DNA from 3 places in the Margalitia sp. FSL K6-0131 genome. Region 1 is predicted to be linked to each of the others. Evidence: a T-box and tRNA genes for the amino acid it is inferred to sense, from the RefSeq annotation. Region 1 holds a T-box; the other regions hold tRNA genes.
What was found. The T-box of region 1 lies ahead of proS (proline--tRNA ligase). A T-box ahead of a tRNA ligase gene usually reads a tRNA of that ligase, here a tRNA-Pro.
Positions count from the first base shown of each region.

Region 2: it encodes a tRNA-Pro, which carries the amino acid that the T-box ahead of proS (proline--tRNA ligase) is inferred to sense. The anticodon was not compared.
Region 3: it encodes a tRNA-Pro, which carries the amino acid that the T-box ahead of proS (proline--tRNA ligase) is inferred to sense. The anticodon was not compared.

Region 1 is NZ_JBBOZS010000001.1:416,492-423,487, forward strand. It holds gene NSQ59_RS02125 (transporter substrate-binding domain-containing protein) at 1-650, shown strand, start outside; gene NSQ59_RS02130 (amino acid ABC transporter permease) at 714-1,364, shown strand; gene NSQ59_RS02135 (amino acid ABC transporter permease) at 1,379-2,098, shown strand; gene NSQ59_RS02140 (TIGR01777 family oxidoreductase) at 2,181-3,086, shown strand; gene NSQ59_RS02145 (nucleoside 2-deoxyribosyltransferase) at 3,262-3,687, shown strand; T-box leader at 3,758-3,972, shown strand; gene proS (proline--tRNA ligase) at 4,063-5,460, shown strand; gene NSQ59_RS02155 (C40 family peptidase) at 5,527-5,772, opposite strand; gene NSQ59_RS02160 (hypothetical protein) at 5,791-6,012, opposite strand; gene NSQ59_RS02165 (DoxX family protein) at 6,148-6,552, opposite strand; gene NSQ59_RS02170 (winged helix-turn-helix transcriptional regulator) at 6,718-6,996, opposite strand, start outside.
Region 2 is NZ_JBBOZS010000001.1:5,180,016-5,187,011, forward strand. It holds rRNA gene NSQ59_RS25325 (23S ribosomal RNA) at 1-567, opposite strand, end outside; rRNA gene NSQ59_RS25330 (16S ribosomal RNA) at 917-2,467, opposite strand; tRNA gene NSQ59_RS25335 (tRNA-Gly) at 2,615-2,688, opposite strand; tRNA gene NSQ59_RS25340 (tRNA-Pro) at 2,706-2,782, opposite strand; tRNA gene NSQ59_RS25345 (tRNA-Arg) at 2,834-2,910, opposite strand; tRNA gene NSQ59_RS25350 (tRNA-Leu) at 2,960-3,045, opposite strand; tRNA gene NSQ59_RS25355 (tRNA-Leu) at 3,108-3,192, opposite strand; tRNA gene NSQ59_RS25360 (tRNA-Lys) at 3,220-3,295, opposite strand; tRNA gene NSQ59_RS25365 (tRNA-Gln) at 3,321-3,395, opposite strand; tRNA gene NSQ59_RS25370 (tRNA-Asp) at 3,465-3,541, opposite strand; tRNA gene NSQ59_RS25375 (tRNA-Glu) at 3,560-3,631, opposite strand; tRNA gene NSQ59_RS25380 (tRNA-Ser) at 3,650-3,740, opposite strand; tRNA gene NSQ59_RS25385 (tRNA-Asn) at 3,745-3,819, opposite strand; gene NSQ59_RS25390 (SprT family protein) at 3,907-4,362, opposite strand; gene cmpA (cortex morphogenetic protein CmpA) at 4,461-4,583, shown strand; gene NSQ59_RS25400 (Tex family protein) at 4,892-6,996, opposite strand, start outside.
Region 3 is NZ_JBBOZS010000001.1:1,729,587-1,736,582, reverse strand. It holds gene NSQ59_RS08440 (1,4-dihydroxy-2-naphthoate polyprenyltransferase) at 1-163, shown strand, start outside; gene NSQ59_RS08435 (IS1182 family transposase) at 640-2,208, shown strand; tRNA gene NSQ59_RS08430 (tRNA-Glu) at 2,328-2,399, opposite strand; tRNA gene NSQ59_RS08425 (tRNA-Ser) at 2,412-2,502, opposite strand; tRNA gene NSQ59_RS08420 (tRNA-Asn) at 2,511-2,585, opposite strand; tRNA gene NSQ59_RS08415 (tRNA-Ile) at 2,624-2,700, opposite strand; tRNA gene NSQ59_RS08410 (tRNA-Gly) at 2,709-2,782, opposite strand; tRNA gene NSQ59_RS08405 (tRNA-His) at 2,791-2,866, opposite strand; tRNA gene NSQ59_RS08400 (tRNA-Phe) at 2,897-2,972, opposite strand; tRNA gene NSQ59_RS08395 (tRNA-Asp) at 3,140-3,216, opposite strand; tRNA gene NSQ59_RS08390 (tRNA-Met) at 3,280-3,353, opposite strand; tRNA gene NSQ59_RS08385 (tRNA-Ser) at 3,384-3,476, opposite strand; tRNA gene NSQ59_RS08380 (tRNA-Ile) at 3,486-3,562, opposite strand; tRNA gene NSQ59_RS08375 (tRNA-Met) at 3,569-3,645, opposite strand; tRNA gene NSQ59_RS08370 (tRNA-Ala) at 3,663-3,738, opposite strand; tRNA gene NSQ59_RS08365 (tRNA-Pro) at 3,750-3,826, opposite strand; tRNA gene NSQ59_RS08360 (tRNA-Arg) at 3,840-3,916, opposite strand; tRNA gene NSQ59_RS08355 (tRNA-Leu) at 3,953-4,041, opposite strand; tRNA gene NSQ59_RS08350 (tRNA-Gly) at 4,052-4,126, opposite strand; tRNA gene NSQ59_RS08345 (tRNA-Leu) at 4,144-4,225, opposite strand; tRNA gene NSQ59_RS08340 (tRNA-Lys) at 4,252-4,327, opposite strand; tRNA gene NSQ59_RS08335 (tRNA-Thr) at 4,336-4,411, opposite strand; tRNA gene NSQ59_RS08330 (tRNA-Val) at 4,537-4,612, opposite strand; rRNA gene rrf (5S ribosomal RNA) at 4,622-4,738, opposite strand; rRNA gene NSQ59_RS08320 (23S ribosomal RNA) at 4,965-6,996, opposite strand, start outside.

The sequences.
Region 1 (6,996 bases):
ATACGAATTTATTCGGCTATAAGGATCCAAAAACCGGTGAGGTAACGGGATTTGATGTTGATATTGCTAAAGCATTGGCGAAAAAAATCCTTGGAGATGAAAACAAGGTAGAATTAGTGGAAATTACTTCAAAAACTCGTGTTCCTAAGTTAAATAATGGAGATATTGATGCCATTATAGCTACTATGACTATAAGTGAAGAACGCAAAAAGGAAGTTGATTTTTCTGATGTGTACTTCATGGCAGGTCAATCATTATTAGTTAAAAAAGGAAGCCCTATTAAAAGTGTTGCTGACTTAAAAAAAGGAACAAAAGTATTAGCGGTGAAAGGATCAACATCAGTTGATAATGTAAAAAAAGCAGCACCTGATACCGAAGTGTTAGAATTTGAAAACTATGCAGAAGCCTTTACAGCTTTGAAGGCAGGCAAAGGTGATGCGCTTACTACGGATGATTCCATTCTTTATGGTATGGCAGACCAAGACAACAATTATCAATTAGTTGGCGGGACCTTTACAGAGGAACCTTACGGAATCGCAGTTAGAAAAGGACAGAAGAAATTCCAAGAGTATATTAATAAATTCTTAAAAGAACTAAAGGATAGCGGAGAATACGATCAAATTAAAAACAAATGGATTAAACAGCAATAAAAAATAGTAAGGTAAACGGAGATGAGTGCGGGCGCTCATCTCCTTTATAAAGGAGGGAGAAGATTGCTGGATTTCTCCATACTAACAAATTACTTTGATATGTATATGGAAGGATTTCTAAATACTTTAAAGATTAGTCTAATCGGACTTGTTGGAAGCTTTATTTTGGGTGTTATTATTGCGGTTTTAAGAATTGCACCATTTCGGTTATTAAATTTTATTGGGGCATGCTACGTGGAATTTATTCGGAATATACCGGTATTGGTAATTGCCTTTTTCTTTTATTTTGGGCTAAGTGTATATGTGAATATGAGCGGATTTGTTGCTGGTACAATTGCGTTAACCATTTATACTTCCGCTTTCATTGCAGAAGCTGTGCGGGCAGGAATTCAATCCGTAGACAAAGGGCAGATGGAAGCAGCACGTTCAACGGGATTAACGTATACGCAAGCAATGAGAATGATTATTTTGCCGCAAGCTATTAAAATTGTTATTCCGCCGATTGGCAATCAATTTTTGAATCTGGTGAAAAATTCTTCCATCATGGCAATGATTGCGGGGATGGACCTTATGTATTTTGCTGATGCCGTCCATGAAAAAACATATGTAACATTTGATACATATATTTTTGTGGCAATGTTTTATCTAGTTATTACAATCCCATTAAGCCTCCTTGTCAATTATTTAGAGAAAAGAATGGCTAATGCCTACTAGGGAGGAGTGAAAAAATGGATTTTGCAGGTGCTTATCAAGCAGGAAATCTGCTGTATATGTTGAAAGGGTTCGCTGTTACATTAGAGGTTGCTTTTATTTCTATTATATTAAGCTTTGCGATAGGAAGTTTATTAGGGATTTTACGTTATTCCAAAATTCCCGTCGTATCACATATCGTCTTATTAGTGGTAGAGATTATCCGAAATCTCCCACTTCTGCTAATCATCTTTTTTGTTTATTTTGCCTTGCCGGAAATCGGAATCAAATTTGAAATTAAGTCAGCCGCCATTGTTGCGTTAACGATTTTTGAATCAGCGATGATTTGTGAAATTGTCCGAAGTGGTCTAAATTCTATCGAAAAAGGTCAAATTGAAGCGGCTCGCTCTTCGGGGCTAACATACATTCAAACAATGAGGTTCATTATTTTGCCGCAAGCGCTTAAGCGAATGATCCCTCCGTTAGTGAGTCAATTTATTTCACTTCTAAAAGACACTTCCCTTGCTATCATTATCGCCTTGCCGGAGCTTCTGCATAATGTGAAGGGTATATATAGTGGAAATGTTAACTACGTTATCCCGAGTATTATTTTGGCAATCCTTATGTATTTTGTCGTAAATTATGCCTTATCGCTAGTTGCTAGGAGGCTTGAAAAACGATTAGATACAAACAGAAGGAATAGTGCAAAATCAGGAAAAGTGAAAAATACTGCTGCCTCAGGCGGGGTTTCAATGTAATATTCTTACTCATAAAAGTAGACATCTGATGGATTGTCTGCTTTTATTATTTTTAACAGAAATAAACATTACGAGGTGTCATATGCATATCGTTATTTCAGGCGGAAGCGGGTTTTTAGGAAAAAGACTGCAAATATATCTTATAAATAATGGACATCAGGTGACCATCTTAACAAGAAGCTTAGATGGGCACCAAAAACTAGAAGGTGTAAAAATGGTCGAGTGGATGAATAAAGGCAATCATCCGGAAGCGGAGCTTAAAGGTGTAGACGCCATCATTCATTTAGCGGGTGAATCCATAAGTGGTTCCCGATGGACAAAAGCGAAGAAGGAAAGAATTCTCTCCAGTAGATTAAATACAACAAAAGAAATTTATAGGATTATTGCCAATCTGGAAAAAAAGCCACAGGTTCTCATTAATGCTTCGGCAGTTGGCTATTATGGGATGTCGGAAACGGAAACTTACACAGAAAATAGCCGGAGCGATGCAAATGATTTTTTAGCCAGCGTTGTAAAAGAGTGGGAAAGGGAAGCGGGGAAGGTGAAAGAGTTAAATGTTCGAACGGTTTTCACAAGATTTGGTGTCATTCTTGGAGATGGGGGAGCATTGCCATTAGTGGTCCTACCCTACAAATTAGGTGTTGGTGGTACGATGGGAAACGGAAAACAATGGATTTCCTGGGTACATGTTGATGATGCGGTGCAAATGATCGCTTATGCAATTACTCATCCTAATATTAATAGCCCTATGAATATTACGGCACCTAATCCTGTACGAATGAAGGAATTCGGTCAGACAATTAGTAAGGTTTTAAGTCGCCCGCACTGGCTGCCTGTTCCAAGCGTTGCTATGAAACTTGGGTTGGGTGAAATGAGTGATATGATATTAAAGGGACAGCGTGTTCTACCGGAACTTGCGAGGAAGCATGGCTACACCTTTCAATATTCAAATTTAAATGATGCATTAGAAAATATTCTCGGAAAATAATTTTAAAAGATACCTTTTGAACAGTTCATAATAAACGTATTACGACTTTATTTTAAGACCAAACGAGATAATCCGCTTAAAGTAAATTAGGTTAGAAATAATTCAACTTGGAAAAACAATTATTTATATGTAATTTAAGGTAATATAATCTCAGGGAACTACAGGGGGGCGAAAAGTGAAAAGAGTCTATTTAGCTAGTCCATTTTTTAATGAAAAAGAGATGGAATATTTGGAGCAGGTTGAGGCAATTTTAGCAGAAAAGGGATTGCAAGTGTTCTCACCGTTCCGAAATCCAATTGACAAACAAGTTGAGGTTGGTTCACGTCAATGGTCCATTGAAACATTTATGAAAGACATTAAATATATTAAGTGGTCTGAAATAGTTGTAGGTATCTACCATGGTAACTATTCAGACAGTGGAACAGCCTGGGAACTCGGTTATGCTTTTGCTACTGGGAAGCCTGTAATTTTAATACATGTTGGTGAAAACAGTAATCTAATGGTGCATGAAGGTGCACATGCCAATATTACACTTGAAGAACTGAGAGATTATGACTTTAACCAACTTGCGAGTTCTTTCTATACAGGTGATATGCTTTAAAGTTTATATTGTATAATAAAATTACAACTTGACATTTGCCAAAAAAATGAATATATTAATAAAAAATTATAATGAAACGTTGAAAAGGATTAGTAAAATGTTTTTCGTCTTTTATAGAGAGGAAATCAATTGGTGAAAGATTTCTAAAGACTGCATTTGAACCTGCCTTGGAGTTCTGTATCGATTTAAACTAAGATACATGCGGAAATATCCGTTATCAAGCAAAGTGTACAGCTTCTCTTTAGCTGTAAATAAGGGTGGTACCACCAGGCCTCGGTCCCTTTTTGGACTCGAGGCTTTTTTGCGTTTATATTAAATTCGAAAGGAAGAAATGACGTGGCAAAGGATAAAAAATTTGTTGAAGAAATCACGGCAATGGAAGACGACTTCGCACAATGGTATACAGATGTTGTCAAAAAGGCTGATTTAGTAGATTACTCATCTGTAAGAGGGTCCATGATTATTCGCCCTTACGGATATGCGATTTGGGAAAATATCCAAAGCGTTTTGGACCGTAGAATTAAAGAGACAGGGCATGAGAATGTTTATATGCCATTACTAATTCCTCAGAGCTTGCTTCAAAAAGAAAAAGATCATATTGAAGGATTTGCTCCAGAAGTTGCATTGGTAACACATGGCGGATCAGAAGAATTAGCAGAGCCTCTAGTAGTTCGACCTACTTCCGAAGTTTTATTTGGAGAACATTATGCAAATATTATTCATTCTTACCGTGACCTGCCAAAGCTTTATAATCAATGGGCAAATGTTGTTCGTTGGGAAAAAACAACAAGACCATTCTTGCGCTCGCTAGAATTTTTATGGCAAGAAGGACATACATGTCATGCTACAGAAGAAGAAGCAGCAGAGGAAACTCGCAAAATGCTAGAGGTATATGCAGAGGTTGTAGAAAACTATCTGGCTGTACCGGTATTGAAAGGGCAAAAAACGGAGAAAGAAAAATTTGCTGGTGCAAAGTTTACTTTAACCATTGAAAGCCTAATGCATGATGGAAAAGCACTTCAATCAGGGACATCCCATCATTTAGGAACAGGATTTGCAGAAGCATTTGGCATCCAGTTCACAGATAAAGATGGCAAGCTCCAAACGGTAAATCAAACATCCTGGGGTATTACAACTCGACTAATCGGCGCATTAATCATGGTTCATGGGGATAACCGCGGTCTTGTTGTACCACCAAGAATTGCACCAAAACAAGTAATGATCGTGCCAATCGCACAGCATAAAGAAGGCGTCTTAGATAAGGCATATGAATTGAAAGACCAATTGAGCAAAGTTGCTCGTGTTGATATTGATGCAAGCGATAAAATGCCGGGCTGGAAGTTCAATGAGTATGAAATGAAAGGTATCCCTGTCCGTTTAGAAATTGGACCTAAGGATATTGAAAAAGGTCAAGTTGTATTGGCAAGACGTGATACAAGTGAAAAAATCATTGTACCAATCAATGAACTAGAAACAAAAATTCCAGCGTTGCTTGAAGAAATTCAAAACAATTTATTCGAAAAAGCGAAAAAGCACCGTGAAGAAAAAACATCTATTGCTTACAACATGGATGAATTTAAAACGAATTTAGTTGAAAATCCAGGCTTTATTAAAGCTATGTGGTGTGGAAGCGAAGCGTGCGAAAACTTCATCAAAGAAGAAACTGCTGCAACTTCCCGCTGTATGCCATTCGAACAAGAGCATCTCGCCGATAAATGTGTATGCTGTGGGGAAGAAGCTAAGCACCTTGTTTACTGGGCAAAAGCATACTAAAACAATAATGAAAGGGTGTCAGGCACCAGATTATAATCGTTCTAATCTGGTGCCTGACACCCACTTTTATTTTACAATTCTTTTTGCACCAATAAAGCGAGCTTTCCAATATTTATCAGACATTTTCACTACTTTAACACCTTTAGATGTTGCACCGATGAATTTTCCATCTCCAATGTAGATGGATACGAAGGAAACCTTGCCTTTCTTTTCACCAGTTGCATAGAAAACAAGATCACCTTGTTGTAACTCTTTTAGCTTCACGGGTTTGCCGATTTTATATTGGTCAGCACTGGTGCGTGGAATGACCATTTCTGTTGCTGCATCTTTTTATACAAACTTGGTAAAACCACTTGCATCAAAACCTTTAGGAGTAGTTCCTCCATATTTAAATTTTGCCCCATTATAAAGCTGAGCGACTGCAGTTACTTCTTCCCCGTAATTAATTGACGCAGATGCCTTCGAAAAAGGCACTAGTAACATTGTTGCAGCAAAAATAAAAACGGCTAAGATTACTGCAAGAAGATTAGATTTCTTTATTGTTACCCCCACGAAAAAACCCCCTATTTTTCTGTATATTTTCAAACCCCATTTAATATATGAAAGAACTATCGGGATGATTCTAAAGTTTTAATTTTAAAATAAAAGGACAAAAAACCTCTCTGCAAATTAGAGAGGTTTCAGTCATTAAAATATTAACGCATCAATTGCGTATGTCCCAGGTCCAACTAACGCAACACCAATAGCTACAACGATTAATAATAAATTGTATTCATATCCATTTGGTTTAATCCAGCCATTTGGGCCATGTACCTTTGCGATAGCTACAATCATTGTGAGGGCAATTAAAATAGCTCCAATTGGAGTCAATAAACCAAAAGCAAAAAGCAATCCGCCAACTAGTTCGCCTAAACCAGCAAGAAATGCCATCGTTTTTCCGGGTGTGATTCCAATGGACTCAAAAAAACCGCCTGTACCTGCAAGACCATGGCCGCCAAACCATCCAAATAATTTTTGGGAGCCATGTGCTGCAAAGGATGCACCTAAAATAACTCGAATTAATAGTAAACCTAAACTCGCTAAAGCACTCATCTATATTTTCCTCCTTAAATGTTCAAATTCATTTAACAGTTTTTATTATAGTTACTTACAAATAGTTAGTCAATAACTAAAATATATTAAGTTAATTTATAAAATTAAGAATTCGCAAACATCAGAATCAAAAATAAAAAAAGAACCCTTCAAAAAGGGTTCCACCTATTCAACACATATCCATTTATCCGCCCAATGCTGTACTTCATCTAAGACAGGCATAATAGCATGACCTTTGTCTGTTAAACGATATTCGATCCGAACTGGGGTTTCCGGATAAACCTCCCGAACGACTATATCTTCTGCTTCCAATTCTTTAAGACGGTCTGAAAGCATTTTTTGGCTTATATGTGGAATTTGATCAGCAATTTCATTAAATCTTTTTGGTCTTTCAATGAGCACGCGAATAATTACACCGACCCATCGTTTGCCCAATAACTGAAA
Region 2 (6,996 bases), 4.8 Mb from region 1:
CACACGGTTTCAGGTTCTCTTTCACTCCCCTCCCGGGGTGCTTTTCACCTTTCCCTCACGGTACTGGTTCACTATCGGTCACTAGGGAGTATTTAGCCTTGGGAGATGGTCCTCCCTGCTTCCGACGGGATTTCACGTGTCCCGCCGTACTCAGGATCCACTCTGGAGGGAACGAAGTTTCAACTACAGGGTTGTTACCTTCTTTGACGGGCCTTTCCAGACCTCTTCATCTACTCCGTTCCTTTGTAACTCCGTATAGAGTGTCCTACAACCCCAAGAGGCAAGCCTCTTGGTTTGGGCTTCTTCCGTTTCGCTCGCCGCTACTCAGGAAATCGCGTTTGCTTTCTCTTCCTCCGGGTACTTAGATGTTTCAGTTCCCCGGGTCTGCCTTCATTACCCTATGTATTCAGGTAAAGATACTGCTCCATTACGAGCAGTGGGTTCCCCCATTCGGAAATCTCCGGATCAAAGCTTGCTTACAGCTCCCCGAAGCATATCGGTGTTAGTCCCGTCCTTCATCGGCTCCTAGTGCCAAGGCATCCACCGTGCGCCCTTACTAACTTAACCTATAAGGTTATTACTACTTTAAATTGGATGAAATCCATAAAGTGGCGATTCTCGGTTTTACTTGGTTTCTTCTATCAGTATCTAGTTTTCAAGGAACAAGGCTACTGACTTCAATCACATCATGATTAAACGTCAGAGAATTTGCTACATGCTGACTTGCTCCGAGGTGAACCTAATCATCCTCGAATATGCTTTGCCGCAGGAGCAAAAAACTTTGTTAGAATTAGAAAAAGTTTCTTAATAGTTTCTAATTTATAACAATATATTTGAAAGGATTGACCTTTCAAAACTGAACAGAACTTATAAACGTCTTCTTGTAACCACGTAAGTGGTTTTCCATTATCCTTAGAAAGGAGGTGATCCAGCCGCACCTTCCGATACGGCTACCTTGTTACGACTTCACCCCAATCATCTGTCCCACCTTCGGCGGCTGGCTCCAAAAGGTTACCTCACCGACTTCGGGTGTTACAAACTCTCGTGGTGTGACGGGCGGTGTGTACAAGGCCCGGGAACGTATTCACCGCGGCATGCTGATCCGCGATTACTAGCGATTCCGGCTTCATGCAGGCGAGTTGCAGCCTGCAATCCGAACTGAGAATGGTTTTATGGGATTGGCTTAACCTCGCGGTCTCGCAGCCCTTTGTACCATCCATTGTAGCACGTGTGTAGCCCAGGTCATAAGGGGCATGATGATTTGACGTCATCCCCACCTTCCTCCGGTTTGTCACCGGCAGTCACCTTAGAGTGCCCAACTGAATGCTGGCAACTAAGGTCAAGGGTTGCGCTCGTTGCGGGACTTAACCCAACATCTCACGACACGAGCTGACGACAACCATGCACCACCTGTCACTCTGTCCCCCGAAGGGGAACGCCCTATCTCTAGGGTTGTCAGAGGATGTCAAGACCTGGTAAGGTTCTTCGCGTTGCTTCGAATTAAACCACATGCTCCACCGCTTGTGCGGGCCCCCGTCAATTCCTTTGAGTTTCAGCCTTGCGGCCGTACTCCCCAGGCGGAGTGCTTAATGCGTTAGCTGCAGCACTAAAGGGCGGAAACCCTCTAACACTTAGCACTCATCGTTTACGGCGTGGACTACCAGGGTATCTAATCCTGTTCGCTCCCCACGCTTTCGCGCCTCAGCGTCAGTTACAGACCAGAGAGTCGCCTTCGCCACTGGTGTTCCTCCACATCTCTACGCATTTCACCGCTACACGTGGAATTCCACTCTCCTCTTCTGCACTCAAGTCTCCCAGTTTCCAATGACCCTCCACGGTTGAGCCGTGGGCTTTCACATCAGACTTAAGAAACCGCCTGCGCGCGCTTTACGCCCAATAATTCCGGACAACGCTTGCCACCTACGTATTACCGCGGCTGCTGGCACGTAGTTAGCCGTGGCTTTCTGGTTAGGTACCGTCAAGGTACCGCCCTATTCGAACGATACTTGTTCTTCCCTAACAACAGAGTTTTACGATCCGAAAACCTTCATCACTCACGCGGCGTTGCTCCGTCAGACTTTCGTCCATTGCGGAAGATTCCCTACTGCTGCCTCCCGTAGGAGTCTGGGCCGTGTCTCAGTCCCAGTGTGGCCGATCACCCTCTCAGGTCGGCTACGCATCGTCGCCTTGGTGAGCCGTTACCTCACCAACTAGCTAATGCGCCGCGGGTCCATCTGTAAGTGATAGCCGAAGCCATCTTTCAATCTTTCCTCATGCGAGGAAAGAAGTTATCCGGTATTAGCCCCGGTTTCCCGGAGTTATCCCAGTCTTACAGGCAGGTTACCCACGTGTTACTCACCCGTCCGCCGCTAACTTTTAAAAGCAAGCTTTTAAAAGTCCGCTCGACTTGCATGTATTAGGCACGCCGCCAGCGTTCGTCCTGAGCCAGGATCAAACTCTCCAAAAAAGTGTTTGATATAGCTCATTATTTAAAACATTGACGTTTCGTTCTGTTCAGTTTTCAAAGATCAATTATTTGCCGCTTCTTGTGAAGCAACTTTTATAGTTTATCATCTCCAGAAGAAGATGTCAACAACTTTTTAAAATCTTTTTTTGGAGCGGGTGATGGGAATCGAACCCACGACAACAGCTTGGAAGGCTGTAGTTTTACCACTAAACTACACCCGCATATTTAAATTTCATAATGGTCGGGAAGACAGGATTCGAACCTGCGACCCCATGGTCCCAAACCATGTGCTCTACCAAGCTGAGCTACTTCCCGATTGAAGTAAGTATACAAAACAATAATATACTCGCTTGAATAGTTTTTTTATGGCGCGCCCAAGAGGAGTCGAACCCCTAACCTTTTGATCCGTAGTCAAACGCTCTATCCAATTGAGCTATGGGCGCATTATAGTGAAATTATTTATAGAAAGTTAATTTGCTGTGCAAAAAACTTTGGTGCGGCCGAGAGGACTTGAACCTCCACGGGGTTGCCCCCACTAGGCCCTCAACCTAGCGCGTCTGCCATTCCGCCACGACCGCATTTATTAAAAGTGACAAAAAACATTATAACAAACAGCTAGATAAATTTCAATAGTAAATTTTGGTGCGGGTGAAGGGAGTCGAACCCCCACGCCTTGCGGCGCCAGATCCTAAGTCTGGTGCGTCTGCCAATTCCGCCACACCCGCGTTACAGAAAGAAAATCCACGTTAAAATGGTGAGCCATGAAGGACTCGAACCTTCGACCCTCTGATTAAAAGTCAGATGCTCTACCGACTGAGCTAATGGCTCGTTAAAGTTTTCAAAAATAAAAAAATGGCTGGGCTAGCTGGATTCGAACCAGCGAATGACGGAGTCAAAGTCCGTTGCCTTACCACTTGGCTATAGCCCAATATTGATTTTAAAAGAAAGGAAATTCATCATAGCATATACTAAAACAAATTTCAAACCCCATTAAAAATGGCGGTCTGGACGGGACTCGAACCCGCGACCTCCTGCGTGACAGGCAGGCATTCTAACCAGCTGAACTACCAGACCAATATTATGAATTTCTAATGACCCGTACGGGATTCGAACCCGTGTTACCGCCGTGAAAGGGCGGTGTCTTAACCGCTTGACCAACGGGCCATAACAACTAATGAATTATGGCGGAGAAGGAGGGATTTGAACCCTCGCGCCGCTTACGCGACCTACACCCTTAGCAGGGGCGCCTCTTCAGCCACTTGAGTACTTCCCCATATTGGCTCCGCAGGTAGGATTCGAACCTACGACCGATCGGTTAACAGCCGATAGCTCTACCACTGAGCTACTGCGGAATATTATTTCAATCTCGACTCTTAAAATTATAATGAGGAACAGGCCATGTGTCAACCCAATTTCAAAAAAACTTTTTTACGACACTATTATTTTGCTTTATTTAGCTTTCCTCCGCATTTTCCACATACATAACGAGTCGTATCCACTTTTCTCTTTCTTTTATACAGGGTTTTACAGTTCGTACATTCATACAAATGAAGAACAGTCACTCTTTTTGTTTTTACATTTTTAAGAGGCGTACAAAATCTCGAACCTCCAACTTGTTTTAACAATGCCTTAAAATCATAATCCTTATGCTGATAGCCTCTTCCTTCTATATGAAGATGATAATGACATAATTCATGCTTAATGATTGCAATGAGTTCCGTCATTCCATGCTCCTCAAAATACTTATAATTAAGCTCAATATTATGGCTCTTCAATAAATAGCGTCCACCAGTTGTTCGCAATCTCGGATTGAATAACGCATAATGTTTAAATGGCTTTCCAAAAAAAGTGATTGAAATATCCTCAACAAGTTTTTGAAGCTTTAGATTGTCCAATCTTAAACTCCCCTTTTTAAACAACTCAAAATGAACATGACAACCCATTATAACATATACTAGGTATTAACCTACTTATCAATCAAGGAGGTTTCGATATGCCAATCTGGTTTCAGAATCAAATGCGAAGGGCGTTTAATGAAAAAAATCGATATCAAATTAAACTATTAAATCAATGCTGGTTTTTTTACACAAACCAGAACAATGAAAAATCCAATTGATATTTCATGGTCTTACCGATCTATCTATATAATATTAGAGGACAGAGAATCCGTTATTTTGATAAAATGACCTCAATTTCATGACTAAGCGGACAGAGGTTCCGTTATTCGCGAAAAAACACATTGAAATTACTGATATTTTGCTAAATAACGGAACTTGTGTCCGCAAATCGAAGGAAACAACCCATTTTCTCGCAGATAACGGAACCTCTGTCCGCTAAATTCAAAAAACGACCAAACATGTACGCGTTTCGGTCGTTTTTTTTCACACAATGTTCTCCAAAGTAACAGACCTATTGCAGTCTTACTTATTTTTTCAGCATTGTAAGGGATAATCTTCCTTTTTGAGTATCAACGTTTTCAACCCACACAGTAACAATATCCCCAACAGATACAACATCAAGCGGATGTTTGACAAATTGATTGCTTAATTTTGAAATGTGGACTAGTCCATCTTCTTTTACTCCTACATCCACAAATGCTCCAAAGTCAACAACATTTCTTACTGTACCTTGCATTTCCATTCCAGGCTTTAAGTCTTCTAGTTTTAAAATATCTTTCTTCAATAGTGGTTTAGGTAATTCATCCCTCGGGTCACGTCCCGGTTTATTTAATGCATCTATAATATCTCGTAAGGTAAGCTCTCCTATTCCTAATTCATTCGAAATCTCTTGAATAGACAGAGCTTCAATTGCAGCCTTTAATTTTTCAGAACCAATATCTGCAGTGGTAAAATTCAACTTTTTCAACAATGCTTTTACTTCTTCATATCTTTCAGGGTGAATAGAGGTTTTATCAAGCGGCTCGTCCCCATCTGTTACCCTCAGAAACCCGATACATTGCTCATACGTTTTTGCTCCTAAACGAGGAATGTCCTTTAATTGCCTTCGATTAACGAACCGACCACTCTCATTCCGAACTTTAACAATGTTTCCAGCTACAGTTTTACTTAAACCAGCTACATATTGTAGAAGTGAAGGTGAAGCTGTATTTACATTCACCCCAACTTGGTTTACAGCGGTTTCCACCACAAATGTTAAAGAATCATTTAATTTCTTTTGCGAAACATCATGTTGATATTGGCCGACCCCTACGGATTTTGGATCAATTTTTACTAATTCCGCTAGAGGATCTTGAAGTCTTCTTGCAATAGATACCGCACTTCTTTCCTCGACCTGCAAGTCCGGAAACTCCTCCCGCGCTAGATCAGATGCAGAATAAACGCTTGCACCCGCTTCATTAACAATAATATAAGATATATCGTTTTTTACCTCTTTCAGAATTCCTGCTACAAATTGCTCTGTTTCCTGAGAAGCAGTTCCATTACCGATCGCAATGATTTCAATATGGTACTCTTCTAAGATCTTGATAATTTTTTCTTTCGCTTCTTCTGGCTTTGCTTTTGGTGGATGTGGGTAAATGACACCTATGTACAATACTTTTCCTGTTTCATTTACTACTGCCAATTTGCAGCCGGTTCGATAAGCGGGGTCTACCCCCAATACCATTTTCCCTTTTAATGGTGGCTGTAATAAAAGGTTTCGTAAATTTTCGGAAAAGATATGGATCGCTTGATCTTCACCCTTTTCCGTTAGCTCATTACGAATTTCCCTTTCGATTGCCGGCTGGATCAATCGTTTATAAGCATCTTCAACTGCTTGTTGAACATAAATAGCAGTAATAGAATGAGACGTTTTTATTACCTTTTTAGAAAGCTGATCGATAATTCTTTCTATTTCTGGCTGTATGGATACACGCAATATATCTTCTTTTTCACCGCGATTTAAGGCTAAAATTCGGTGGGGAACAATTTTCCTAATCGGTTCTTCGTATTCATAGTACATTTCAAAAACCTTTTTCTCATCATTTTCTGCTTTTTTCACAGAGGAGGAAATGATTCCGGTTTTATATGTATCACGTCGAATCCACTCCCGATGGGAAGCCTCATCCGACACCCATTCTGCAATAATATCCTTCGCGCCAATTATAGCTTCTTCTGCTGTATGTACTTCCTTCTCTTCCGAAATAAATTGTGCAGCTTTCTCTTCTACATTACCGGTTGTCGGAAAGGTCATCATCCATTCCGCCAGCGGTTCTAATCCTTTCTCTTTTGCAATGGTTGCTTTTGTACGACGTTTTTGCTTATATGGTCGATACAAGTCCTCTATCGTTTGAAGCTTATCTGCAGCGATTATTTTTTGTTGCAACTCATCTGTAAGCTTTCCCTGCTCTCCAATTAATCTAATAACCTCTTCTTTTCTTTGTTCCAAATTTTGAATATAGGTCCATCGCTCCATAATAGCTCTGATTTGAACCTCATCCAACGCTCCCGTCATCTCTTTTCGATATCTTGCAATGAACGGAACGGTATTTCCTTCATCAAGTAAAGAAATGACTGTATTTATCTGTTTAG
Region 3 (6,996 bases), 1.3 Mb from region 1:
ATTGATATTGATAAGTATTCCTAAACCTATTACGGCTGTTAAGGGTTTTATCGGTAAAACAGAGCCAATCCAAATGCTGCCTGCTATGAAGGCTACAGCTCAGACCAATACATTTTTTGGACTATTGCTGTCAATTGGTTTAGTAATTGCACATTTCTTTTAATCTGCAAAAAGACTTCATTCCGTTTGGAATGAAGTCTTTTTGTTTTCTTATTTGGAGGAAATAGATCTGCTATCTTGTTTCTCAGCTTTGGTAACCCATTTGTATCGTATGTAGATTTTATTCTAGTTTTGTACGGATTTCATAAATATCGTTATTCTAAAGTATTTTTTTGTAGTTTTCTATACTAATCCCAGGAAGATGACAGCTAATCTTTGTAATTTTATATTTAATCTCGTGAAAGTAGCAAATAATCTCATCATTTTTATACTTAATCTCGCGAATTAGGACTTTCTGCCTAATTTTGTTATAAAAGAAAAAAGAGGCTGGGACAAAACCCGCCTCTGAGATGAAAAAGCCGGTGAAATTTCACGATAAGTAAAATTTCACCGGCTTTGATTATTTTTTGAATAAAAATAAGGACCACTTCTGATAAAATTAAGTCACCACAACAAAATTATACAGAAAGAAGGATCCTTATGTTTAAAAATTATACCATGAATCAATTAGTTTTGCCTTTAGATTTAGAAGTAAAATTACAAAAAAATGATATTGCCTTCCATATCCATCATTTAGTTGAAAGTATCCCTCTTGAAGCGTTCGAACCATTTCTGCGAAATAATGGTTGCCCTGCCTACCATCCACGCATGATGCTTAAAATTATCTTATGTGCCTATACGCAATCTATCTTTTCAGGACGCAAAATAGAAGCCCTATTAAAAGATAGTATCCGTATGATGTGGTTAGCTCAAGGATATGAACCAAGCTACCGCACCATCAACCGATTCCGTGTTCAATCGGAAGTGAAAGATTTAATTCGCCAATGTTTCGTCCAATTTCGTTGCCAATTGATCGAAGAAAAACTTATCGATCAAGAAGCGGTTTTTATCGATGGTACAAAGATTGAAGCGAATGCGAATAAATTTACGTTTGTCTGGAAGAAATCGATGGAGAAATATCATCAAAGTTTAATTGAAAAGTCAAACCAGCTATACAATGAACTACTTGAAAACGAAATTATACCTGAAATAGAACGTGAAAGCGATGAACAGTTGTCATTGGAAGAACTCTCTCAATTGGTTCAAAAAGTGGACGATGTGGTAACTGAGTATGATAAACAAATAGAAGCATCATCAGACGTTCCAGAACGAAAAGCTTTAAGAAATGAACGCAAATACCCAAAACAAGTGCGAAAACAGTTGATTGATTTTGTCCTGCGAAAACAGAAATACCAACAAGACTTTGAAATCTTTGGCACGCGTAATAGCTATTCTAAAACAGATCCAGATGCGACATTTATGCGAATGAAAGATGATTATATGCAAAACGGCCAATTGAAAGCTGGTTACAATGTACAAATCGCAACGGAGGGCCAATACGCGCTTGCCTATAGTTTATTTTCAAACCCAACAGATACGCGTACGTTAATTCCATTTTTAGATGAGATCGAGCAGCATTATTTCGAGTTACCGAAGCACATTGTCGCAGATGCAGGTTACGGTAGTGAACAAAACTTTAATGATATCCTTTTAAACAGAAAACGAGAAGCACTTATTACGTATAATATGTATTTGAAGGAACAAAAGAAAAAGTACAAACAAAACACTTTTAATCCCGACAACTGGAAGTATGATCAAGAAACAGATACCTATACATGCCCTAATCAGAAACGTCTTGAATATCAATATTATTCAGTCCGTAATGACCGTACAGGTTTCCAACGGAAGTTCAAAATCTACGAGTGCGAAGACTGTTCGGGATGCCCATTCCGTTCATCCTGTACCAAAGCAAAAGAAGGCAACAATCGAAAACTAATGGTGAATGAAAAATGGGAACAGCAAAAAGAATATGTAAGAGCGAAGCTTTCAGAAGAGAAAACGAGTGCCATCTATCGAAAACGCAAAATCGATGTGGAACCAGTTTTTGGATTCTTGAAGGCTAATTTGCGTTTCACTCGATTTTCTGTACGAGGAAAATCGAAGGTAGAAAACGAAATGGGCCTCGCGTTAATGGCAGTGAATTTAAGAAAATTCACTACCAACAACTAAGGTAATAGAAAATTTAAACGCAAAAATAGAGAAAGGTGAATTTGAGTTCCCTCAAATTCACCTTTCTCACTATTTGAAGCTAGTTATGTCCCAGCCTCTTTTTTCACTCTATTAAACTATGACCCGTACGGGATTCGAACCCGTGTTACCGCCGTGAAAGGGCGGTGTCTTAACCGCTTGACCAACGGGCCAAGGTGAAAATATGGCGGAGAAGGAGGGATTTGAACCCTCGCGCCGCTTACGCGACCTACACCCTTAGCAGGGGCGCCTCTTCAGCCACTTGAGTACTTCCCCAAAAAAAATGGCTCCGCAGGTAGGATTCGAACCTACGACCGATCGGTTAACAGCCGATAGCTCTACCACTGAGCTACTGCGGAACAATAATTGAAAGTTATTTTGCTATTGCAAAAAATTCTGGTGGGCCTAAATGGACTTGAACCATCGACCTCACGCTTATCAGGCGTGCGCTCTAACCAGCTGAGCTATAGGCCCATTTACTATGGAGCGGGTGATGGGAATCGAACCCACGACAACAGCTTGGAAGGCTGTAGTTTTACCACTAAACTACACCCGCGTAAAATATGGGGCGACTAGTGGGAATCGAACCCACGAATGTCGGAGCCACAATCCGATGCGTTAACCACTTCGCCATAGCCGCCATTACAAATAAATATTATTAAAAGATGGATGGTGGCTCGGGACGGAATCGAACCGCCGACACAAGGATTTTCAGTCCTTTGCTCTACCGACTGAGCTACCGAGCCATAATTGTATAAAATTCCTAAAAATAATTTGCAGTCGCTTCGTCCCAATCTCAGAAAGCTTTGCAAGTAGCAGCTCGATTGGTACGCTGGTAGTAACGCTACGAAGATCATTCATCGTGCTCTACCGACTGAGCTACCGAGCCATAATTACTTATTTTTAAAATAAATGGCGGTCCGGACGGGACTCGAACCCGCGACCTCCTGCGTGACAGGCAGGCATTCTAACCAGCTGAACTACCGGACCAGGTTTTTTCAAGAATTGAAAATAAACTTTCTTATAATCTTCCTTGAAAATAACTTACCTTAATTGCGGGGGCAGGATTTGAACCTGCGACCTTCGGGTTATGAGCCCGACGAGCTACCGGACTGCTCCACCCCGCGACGATATTATAAAACCATTTTATTTAATTATGGCGGAGGAAGAGGGATTCGAACCCCCGCGCGGTTTAACCCGCCTGTCGGTTTTCAAGACCGATCCCTTCAGCCAGACTTGGGTATTCCTCCGAATGATTATGGTGGACCTTGTAGGACTCGAACCTACGACCGGACGGTTATGAGCCGTCTGCTCTAACCAGCTGAGCTAAAGGTCCATTTTATGGTAGCGGCGGAGGGGATCGAACCCACGACCTCACGGGTATGAACCGTACGCTCTAGCCAGCTGAGCTACGCCGCCATAAAATACTATATTATTGGTGGAGCCTAGCGGGATCGAACCGCTGACCTCCTGCGTGCAAAGCAGGCGCTCTCCCAGCTGAGCTAAGGCCCCATTTTTTTAAGTGGTCGGGAAGACAGGATTCGAACCTGCGACCCCATGGTCCCAAACCATGTGCTCTACCAAGCTGAGCTACTTCCCGTTTGTATTGATAATGGCGCGCCCAAGAGGAGTCGAACCCCTAACCTTTTGATCCGTAGTCAAACGCTCTATCCAATTGAGCTATGGGCGCATATTATGGTAGTTTATTTTGCTTTGCAAAAAAACTTGGTGCCGAGGACCGGAATCGAACCGGTACGGTAGTCACCTACCGCAGGATTTTAAGTCCTGTGCGTCTGCCAGTTCCGCCACCCCGGCAAAGGGTATTTGGAGCGGAAGACGGGATTCGAACCCGCGACCCCCACCTTGGCAAGGTGGTGTTCTACCACTGAACTACTTCCGCGCAGAAATTTTTATCAATGCGGGTGAAGGGAGTCGAACCCCCACGCCTTGCGGCGCCAGATCCTAAGTCTGGTGCGTCTGCCAATTCCGCCACACCCGCGTTATGAAAATTTATTTACTTTAAAATGGTGAGCCATGAAGGACTCGAACCTTCGACCCTCTGATTAAAAGTCAGATGCTCTACCGACTGAGCTAATGGCTCGTATTAAATGGTGCCGGCCAGAGGACTTGAACCCCCAACCTACTGATTACGATTCAGTTGCTCTACCAATTGAGCTAGGCCGGCATTTCAAGCATTCATTTTGCAATTAAATGACTTAAAATATCTGGTCCAACTAAATAATCAAAGCAGTTAACTTTCATTATTGTAGCCGGGCCGGCTTTATCTGAAATCTTTTATCATCAATAATATGGTGGAGGATGACGGGATCGAACCGCCGACCCCCTGCTTGTAAGGCAGGTGCTCTCCCAGCTGAGCTAATCCTCCATTATGTAAGCCTGGCAACGTCCTACTCTTGCAGGGGGAGAGCCCCCAACTACCATCGGCGCTGAGAAGCTTAACTTCCGTGTTCGGGATGGGAACGGGTGTGACCTTCTCGCCATAATTACCAGACTATATGAGGTTTGTTCCCTCAAAACTAAATACTGCAGAAGAAGAAGTAAAACTGAGTTTCGCTTTTTTCAATCCAGCTCCAGCGCCTATCGGCTAGTGAATTTCTCCGTCTCCTCCCTACGATAAGTCAACATCAGTTCGTGAACTACCTCACTGTGTTTCCTTTATCTCAGTCGAAGACTACGAAATTCATACGCCGATGAGCAAGGCGCTTCCGCTTTATATTTTGGTTAAGTCCTCGATCGATTAGTATTCGTCAGCTCCATGTGTCGCCACACTTCCACCTCGAACCTATCAACCTGATCATCTTTCAGGGATCTTACTAGCTTGCGCTATGGGAAATCTCATCTTGAGGGGGGCTTCATGCTTAGATGCTTTCAGCACTTATCCCTTCCGCACATAGCTACCCAGCGATGCCTTTGGCAAGACAACTGGTACACCAGCGGTGCGTCCATCCCGGTCCTCTCGTACTAAGGACAGCTCCTCTCAAATTTCCTACGCCCACGACGGATAGGGACCGAACTGTCTCACGACGTTCTGAACCCAGCTCGCGTACCGCTTTAATGGGCGAACAGCCCAACCCTTGGGACCGACTACAGCCCCAGGATGCGATGAGCCGACATCGAGGTGCCAAACCTCCCCGTCGATGTGGACTCTTGGGGGAGATAAGCCTGTTATCCCCGGGGTAGCTTTTATCCGTTGAGCGATGGCCCTTCCATGCGGAACCACCGGATCACTAAGCCCGACTTTCGTCCCTGCTCGACTTGTAGGTCTCGCAGTCAAGCTCCCTTGTGCCTTTACACTCTACGAATGATTTCCAACCATTCTGAGGGAACCTTTGGGCGCCTCCGTTACTCTTTAGGAGGCGACCGCCCCAGTCAAACTGCCTGCCTGACACTGTCTCCCACCCCGATCAGGGGTGCGGGTTAGAATTTCAATACAGCCAGGGTAGTATCCCACCGACGCCTCCACCGAAGCTGGCGCTCCGGCTTCAAAGGCTCCTACCTATCCTGTACAAGCTGTACCAAAATTCAATATCAGGCTGCAGTAAAGCTCCACGGGGTCTTTCCGTCCTGTCGCGGGTAACCTGCATCTTCACAGGTACTATAATTTCACCGAGTCTCTCGTTGAGACAGTGCCCAGATCGTTACGCCTTTCGTGCGGGTCAGAACTTACCTGACAAGGAATTTCGCTACCTTAGGACCGTTATAGTTACGGCCGCCGTTTACTGGGGCTTCAATTCAGAGCTTCGCTTACGCTAACCCCTCCTCTTAACCTTCCAGCACCGGGCAGGCGTCAGCCCCTATACTTCGCCTTGCGGCTTCGCAGAGACCTGTGTTTTTGCTAAACAGTCGCCTGGGCCTATTCACTGCGGCTCTCTCGGGCTTGCACCCTACCAGAGCACCCCTTCTCCCGAAGTTACGGGGTCATTTTGCCGAGTTCCTTAACGAGAGTTCTCTCGCTCACCTTAGGATTCTCTCCTCGCCTACCTGTGTCGGTTTGCGGTACGGGCACCTTTCACCTCACTAGAGGATTTTCTTGGCAGTGTGGAATCAGGAACTTCGGTACTATATTTCCCTCGCTATCACAGCTCCGCCTTCACGGTTACGGGATTTGCCTCGTAACCAGCCTAACTGCTTAGACGCACATAACCAGCAGTGCGCTTACCCTATCCTCCTGCGTCCCCCCATCGTTCAAACGGTGAAGAGGTGGTACAGGAATATCAACCTGTTGTCCATCGCCTACGCCTTTCGGCCTCGGCTTAGGTCCCGACTAACCCTGAGCGGACGAGCCTTCCTCAGGAAACCTTAGGCATTCGGTGGAAGGGATTCTCACCCTTCTTTCGCTACTCATACCGGCATTCTCACTTCTAAGCGCTCCACTAGTCCTTCCGGTCTAGCTTCACCGCCCTTAGAACGCTCTCCTACCACGGACACCTGTCAGGTGTCCATCCACAGCTTCGGTGATACGTTTAGCCCCGGTACATTTTCGGCGCAGAGTCACTCGACCAGTGAGCTATTACGCACTCTTTAAATGGTGGCTGCTTCTAAGCCAACATCCTGGTTGTCTAAGCAACTCCACATCCTTTTCCACTTAACGTATACTTTGGGACCTTAGCTGGTGGTCTGGGCTGTTTCCCTTTTGACTACGGATCTTATCACTCGCAGTCTGACTCCCAAGCATAAGTATTTGGCATTCGGAGTTTGTCTGAATTCGGTAACCCGATGAGGGCCCCTAGTCCAAACAGTGCTCTACCT